2 regions of the Arthrobacter sp. RAF14 genome follow, and region 2 is predicted to be linked to the other one. Evidence: predicted binding sites of a transcription regulator. Region 2 holds the regulator's gene; the other holds the start of a gene.
What was found. Region 2 encodes Rex, which represses fermentation and respiration genes when NADH is low (regulators of the CRP and FNR family bind a similar motif). Its sites were predicted from a motif close to CTTGTGAANNNNTTCACAAG; they were not measured.
Positions count from the first base shown of each region.

Region 1: AB4Y75_RS05150 (glyceraldehyde-3-phosphate dehydrogenase) is a predicted target of Rex. The motif match lies at 1,522-1,541, and genes of this name have one in related genera.

Region 1 is NZ_JBFREG010000001.1:1,090,692-1,094,088, forward strand. It holds gene AB4Y75_RS05135 (zinc ribbon domain-containing protein) at 1-154, shown strand, start outside; gene AB4Y75_RS05140 (YaaA family protein) at 276-1,040, opposite strand; RNA gene rnpB (RNase P RNA component class A) at 1,135-1,511, shown strand; gene AB4Y75_RS05150 (glyceraldehyde-3-phosphate dehydrogenase) at 1,714-3,156, shown strand; gene AB4Y75_RS05155 (hypothetical protein) at 3,239-3,397, shown strand, end outside.
Region 2 is NZ_JBFREG010000001.1:173,691-177,087, forward strand. It holds gene AB4Y75_RS00855 (HAD family hydrolase) at 1-433, opposite strand, end outside; gene AB4Y75_RS00860 (glutaredoxin family protein) at 498-752, shown strand; gene AB4Y75_RS00865 (redox-sensing transcriptional repressor Rex) at 776-1,510, shown strand; gene AB4Y75_RS00870 (HAD family hydrolase) at 1,721-2,386, shown strand; gene AB4Y75_RS00875 (GntR family transcriptional regulator) at 2,392-3,108, opposite strand; gene AB4Y75_RS00880 (hypothetical protein) at 3,274-3,397, opposite strand, start outside.

The sequences.
Region 1 (3,397 bases), 920 kb from region 2:
GGGAGCGGCACGGCTGTTCCACGGCCACAGCGAGGGATCCGGCATGGACCTGAGCCCCGGCGACCTCGCCGAGGTCCGGGCCGCCGCAGAGGACGACGTGGTCTACTGCCCGGACTCCGGTGTCATCCTGGTGCGCAGCCCCGAATGGAACTGAGAACGGCCGGTGCCCTGCCGGCCCGGTGCCCGGCCCCCGCTCCGTGAGGGCCCGGCCCCCGCTCCGTGAAAGCCCGGCCCCCGCTCCGTGAGGGCGCGGGCCGAGGGCTCAGTCCGAGGTTTCAGTCCGTGAGGATGATGTTCAGGGCGTGCGCCTTGCCCGCCGTGCCGGGCACGAGTTCCGCCCGGTAGAGCTCCGATGCGGCCTTGAGCAGCTGCTCGGGAGTCTGAGGCGCCTTGCCGCGGCGGGTCAGCAGGTGCCGGGCCAGCTCGCCACGGGTGTGCTTGGCGAAGTGGCTGACGACGCTGCGTTTCCCGTCGCGCTCGCGGAACACGTTCACGGCCACGGTCTGCTCCGCAGGCGGGACCCAGGCGGTCGCGTAGGTGCTGGACCGGCAGTCGACCAGGAGTTCGCCGGTGATCCGGGGAGCCAGCGCTTCGGACAGGCGAGGCTTCCAGTAGGAGGCGAGGCGGCCCAGCCCGGCCAGCGCGGTGCCCATGGACAGGCGGTAGGCGGGCACGGCGTCGTCGAACTTGAGGGCGCCCCAGAGCGCCGAGATGATCACGACGGCGTCGTCCGCCTTGCGCTTCTGCGCCGCTGTCAGCGAGGCGTAGCCGAGGGCGTCGTAGAGGACGCCGGAGTAGACGCTGTGCGCCGGGGCGGCGGACTCGTGCCGGAGCCGGGTGTTGCGGGCCACCTCGGCGTGCAGTGAGGCCCCCACCCCGAGAAGCTCCAGTGCGTCCTCATGGGCGCTGACCGTGCCCAGGGCCTCCAGCACCTCGGCCCGGGCGGTGTTCAGCTCCGGGAAGCTCAGGGCGGGGAAATCGACACCGGGCCCCTGGGCGGCCGCGGTCTTTCCTTCGGAAGGAGGGAGGAGGATCAGCACCGTTCGATGGTAGCGAATCGCCGGGTGCCTCTCCGTCCTTCCCCGCGCCGTGTGGCGGGCGGCCGTGCTGTCGCCGGATACAATGAACGCTGGACGGGTTGGCTGGGCGATCGCGTTGACGCTTCGGCGTCACCGAGGAAAGTCCGGGCTCCGCAGAGCAGGGTGGTGGGTAACGCCCACTCGGGGTGACCCGCAGGCCAGTGCCACAGAAAACAGACCGCCACGCGCCTCGGCGCGGGGTAAGGGTGAAACGGCGGTGTAAGAGACCACCAGCTCCCCGGGTGACCGGGGAGGCTAGGTAAACCCCACCTGGAGCAAGGCCAGACAGGATGTGCTTGAGGGCTGCTCGCCCGAGCATCCGGGTAGGCCGCTTGAGGCCACTGGCAACAGTGGTCCTAGATGGATGATCGCTACGCCGCACCTGGCAACGGGTGCGGCTGACAGAACCCGGCTCACAGGCCAACCCGTCCACTCATCTCCGTTTGTGACTGATGTCACCGGAGTCCCGTCCCGGAGGCCGCCTCCGGGACGATAAACTGGATACCGAACGCTGTTGTTCACCCCGCCGGGCCTGCGTTCGCCTAGGCGGTTTTTTCATGCCCTGAACTCCCGGTGGCGAACTGCGCCCGATGACGCGCGCAGTAGTAGAGCGCAGAAAAGAAAGGTTCCTTGAGTGAGTCAGAACTCCGAGTCCTTCGAGCAGTGGATGAGCCGTGAGGCCAAGGCCGAGGCGATGATCCCGATCGTCGGCCGCCTGTACCGCGACAACAATGTGGTGACGAGCATCCACGGGCGCAGCCTGATCAACAAGTCCACCATGCAGATCCTCAAGGCGCACCGCTTCGCCCGCCGGATCAGCCAGCGCGAGCTGACCCTGGAGGACACCCTGCCCCTGGTCGAGGCCATCGACCGCCTCGAGCTTGGCGCGGCGGCCGTTGACCTCGCCCTCCTGAACGAGAAGTACCACGACACCGCCGCAGGGCGTCCGCTGGAGGAGTTCCTCCGCGAGGAGCTCGCCGCCGTCGTCGGCCGTCAGGGCGCCGACGACCGCACCAGCCAGGACGTGGTCCTCTACGGTTTCGGCCGCATCGGCCGCCTGCTGGCCCGGATCCTCGTGGAGAAGCACGGCGGCGGCCAGGGCCTGCGCCTGCGCGCCATCGTGGTCCGCAAGGGCAGCGACAACGACCTCGCGAAGCGCGCGAGCCTGCTCCGCCGCGACTCCGTCCACGGCCCGTTCGAGGGCACCATCCAGGTGGACGAGGAATCCCAGACCATCACGGTCAACGGCATCCGCATCCAGGTCATCTACTCGGACAGCCCGTCCACCGTGGACTACACGGCCTACGGCATCGAGGACGCCCTCGTGGTGGACAACACCGGCCGCTGGCGTGACGCGGAGGGCCTCAGCCAGCACCTGCAGAGCAAGGGCGCGGCCCGCGTGCTGCTCACGGCTCCGGGCAAGGGCGATCTGAAGAACATCGTGCACGGCATCAACCACGGCGTGATCTCGGACGAGGACACGATCGTCTCCGCCGCGAGCTGCACCACCAACGCGATCACCCCGGTCCTGAAGGCCATCAATGACAAGTTCGGCGTGCTGCATGGCCACGTCGAGACGGTGCATTCCTTCACCAATGACCAGAACCTGATCGACAACTTCCACAAGGGTGATCGCCGCGGCCGGTCCGCCGCGCTGAACATGGTCATCACCGAGACCGGTGCGGCCAAGGCCGTCGCCAAGGCCCTGCCGGAGCTGGCGGGCAAGCTGACGGGCAACGCCATCCGCGTCCCCACACCGGATGTGTCCATGGCGATCCTGAACCTCAACCTGGAGAAGGGCACCACCAAGGACGAGGTCAACGAGTACCTCCGCGAGCTGTCCCTGCATTCGGGCCTGCGCAAGCAGATTGACTTCATCGACTCGCCCGAGGTGGTCTCCACGGACTTCGTCGGCTCGCGCCGCACGGGCATCGTGGACGGCCTCGCCACGATCGCCAACGACAAGAACCTGGTCCTCTACGTCTGGTACGACAACGAGTTCGGCTACAGCTGCCAGGTGGTCCGCGTCATGGAGGAGATGGCCGGAGTGAACCCGCCGGCCTTCCCCGCCGCCTGAGCATTTCCGCTTCAAGCTGAGAGGTCACGCCACCCTGGCGTGGCCTCTCGCTTTTAAGGCGCCGCGGGATCAAGATGGCTGCATGGAACACGACACCACCTTGGAACACGCACTCGATATCGCCACCGCCAACAGCAAGGAGGCGCATCGCCTGCTCGATCAGGCGAAGGCCATGCTCGCGAACGGCGACGTCACCCAGGAACGGGTGAACCAGCTCCAGGAACTCGCCGACGCGGCGGAC
Region 2 (3,397 bases):
GGGAGGCGATGGGTTCGGCCAGTTCGATCGGGGTGGCCGTGATGAGCCAGACCCGCCGGCCCACGCGCAGGTGCTGCTCGGCGAGGGCCCGGGTGCCGGGCCAGATCCGGCTGGAGATGCTCTCCTCGAACACCTCGTCACCCAGGGTGGCGACGTCCTCGGCGCGGATGCCGGCGGCGATCCGCATGCCCCGGTCCCGGATCTCGTGGACGTCCGAGAGCTTCTCGCCCCGAACCACGAACTTGAGCTGCTGCCATCCGAAGGATGCGGCGTCGCGGAGTGTGAACACCTTCCGTTCGTACATCTTGCGTGCGGCATGGAAGATGCTGGCGCCACGGATCAGGGTGTTGTCCACGTCGAAGAAGGCGGCTTCATGGCGGTGCAGGTCGGCCACGGGAACGCTGGGGGAGGATTCGGTTCGCGTGGAGGCCATGAACAGGAGTCTATCCAACAGCGCTGATGTGCCGTGGGCGGCCCGATGCCGCTACGGTGGAAGGATGCGGGTCCCTGAACTTCTCCTCATCACCAAGAAGGACTGTCATCTGTGCGCCGCGGCCCGTGAGACCGTGTCCGAGGTGGCCGCCCGGCTGGGTGTTCCCTGGCAGGAATCGCTGATCGACGACGACGCCGGGCTGCGTGAGCGGTTCGCCGATGAGGTGCCTGTGGTGATGATCGACGGCGTGCAGCGCGACTTCTGGACGATCGACCCCGCCCGCCTGGAACGGAAACTGCGCGATGCGCAGCAGGGCTGACCGAGGCCGTTGATGACGAAGTGATGAAGAAGAAAGAACTGAGCCCGTTGCCGACCGGGGGGAAGCCTCCCGTGGTGGTGCCGAGGAGCGCGCGGGACGCGGTGGGAGCCTACCCGTCCGCCGAACCGGGGGTGAAGCAGATCCCGCCGGCCGCCGTCGCGCGTCTGACGCTGTATCTCCGTGCCCTCAATTCGCTCACGGGTGACGGCGTGGAACGGGTGTCCTCCGAGGCGCTGGCGGAGGCGTCCGGCGTGAGCTCGGCGACGCTCCGCAAGGACCTGAGCTACATCGGTTCGCACGGCACCCGCGGCGTGGGCTACGAGGTGGACTACCTCAACCGCCAGATCGCCGCGGCGCTGGGACTCACGCTGGACTGGAAAGTGGCGATCGTGGGCGCCGGCAACCTGGGCCGAGCCCTGGCCCGGTATGGCGGCTTCCAGTCGCGCGGCTTCGAGATCGTGGCGATCTTCGACGCCGATCCGCTGATCGTGGGCCAGGAGATCGGTTTCCTGCGGGTCAGCGACGTCCTCGGCCTTGAGACGGGTCTGGCGCAGACCCGCGCCAACATGGTGGTCCTGGCCCTGCCGGCGCATGTGGCCCAGGAGATGTGCGACCGTGTGGTCTCGGCCGGGGTGAAGAGCATTCTGAGTTTCGCGCCCATCACCCTCCAGGTCCCGGACGGTGTGAACCTGCGCAAGGTGGACATGGCCACCGAATTGCAGATCCTCGCCTATCACGCCCAGCGGCTGGTCGACTGACGCTTCGCGTCCCTGACCGGCCGCGCGGTCCTGACCGATCCGCCTGACCGGCCCGCTTGTCTGCTCTGCCCCGGCGGGGACGGCCGTTCCGGTGAAGAGTGTCCGCCGGGCGCGAGAACACTCGGTAAACTTTGGTCTAGACCAAAAATTCCAGGGTTCCGGGCCTCTACTGTTCCCCTCAGAAGCTCTCCTGCGACGAAGGAACATCCCGTGCCCCTGACCTCCTCCGCTCATCACACCGTCCGCGCGCTCCTGGACTCGGCCTCGGCCGTGCTGTTCGACTTCAACGGCACGCTGTCACTCGACGAGGACCTCATGGCGCGGCTCTATGCGGAGGCCGCCCGGGAGGTGTGCGACGTGGAGCTGAGCCTCGAAGAATACCGCGAGCGGTTCGTGGGTCTCAGCGACCCCGACATCTGCGCGGCCCTGGCGGACAGTGAGGAGAGTGCCGACCGCGTGCTGGACCACCTCTGCGCGGGCTATCTCCGGGAGGTCCGCCGCGAACCACGGATTCCCGCCGCGCACGTGGCCCTGGTCCGTGAACTGGTGGCGTCGGGAACCAAAGTGGCCGTGGTGACCGGAACGCTGCGGCGGCTCCTGGAACCCGCGCTGGAGGACAGTGGACTCGCTCCGCTGATCTCGGCCACGGTCTGCTGCGACGACGTCGAACGCGGCAAGCCCGATCCCGAAGGTTTCGTCCGGGGCGCCGAGCTGCTGGGCGCCGCCGCCGGGGACACCGTGGTGTTCGAGGACTCCCTCGCCGGGGTGTCCGCCGCCCGGGCCGCGGGCATGAGTTGCGTTCTGGTCGGCCCGTTGGCCTCGGCCGCCCCGGTGGGCGTGCATCCACTCGGGGAGCTGGCGGCGCTGGCCGTCTGAACGGCTCAGGACTCGCCGGTGGTGACCCGCAGGCGCAGGGCGTCCGACCGGTGAGTGTCCCGCGCGTACTCGACGGGCAGACCGTCCGAACGGTAGGCGGTCCGCTCGATGCGGAGCACCGGGTGCCGCGGCCCGACGCCCAGCAGCTCCCGTTCCTCCGGGGCGGCCACCGACGGGATGAGGTCCTCGACCTTCCGGACCGGTTGCCAGCCCAAGGTCTCAAGGCGCGCGTACACGGAGCCGGTCAGCGACTCGACGGCGAAACCCGGGAGCCTCTCCGCGGGGAACCAGGAGTCCTCGATCACGAGCGGCTCACCGTCGAGGAACCGGAGTCTGCGGAGCCGGTGGGCGGGATCCTCCGGACCGATCCGGAGGGCGTCGGCGACCTCGGTGGGCGCCGTGGAGGTGGCCGCGAGCAGGATCCGGGATTCCACCACGGCGCCCGTCCGGGTGAGCTGCTGGAAAAGCCCCTGGGGAGAGCCGAGTTCCAGGACCGGGGCCTCTCCGGCCACGAAAGTGCCGCCGGCTCGGCCGGGGCGGCGGCGGAGGACCCCCTGGAACTGGAGCGTCTCGAGAGCCTGCCGCAGGGTCATCCGGCTCACGCCCAGCTCGGCGGCGAGTTCGCGTTCGGCGGGCAGCTTCATTCCGGGCGCGTACCGCCCGGACGCGATGGAGTCCCGGAGGGCGCTTTCAATGCGCTGCGAAGGGGAGCTGCCGGTCACGGGCTCAGCCTATCGCCCGGCCGTACCGCGCACCCGGCAGCCATACACCCCGGCGGGCCGACGTCCCCGGCCGCGAACACCGCCGGGGACGAAGCGCCGGTGCCGTTCGCGCCCGCGGTGGGTGCGCCGTCGTCGTTCCGGGAGAGCCGAAGTGGCTTCCGGGGCTCAGTTCGGTGCGCGGAAGCGGGCGAACTTCTGGAAGTCCCGGTGCAGCTTCGTGCGCGCGAAGAAGACGTTGGAGTCGGGCAGCCAGCACAGGACCATGGCGACGATGCCGCAGACGATGCTG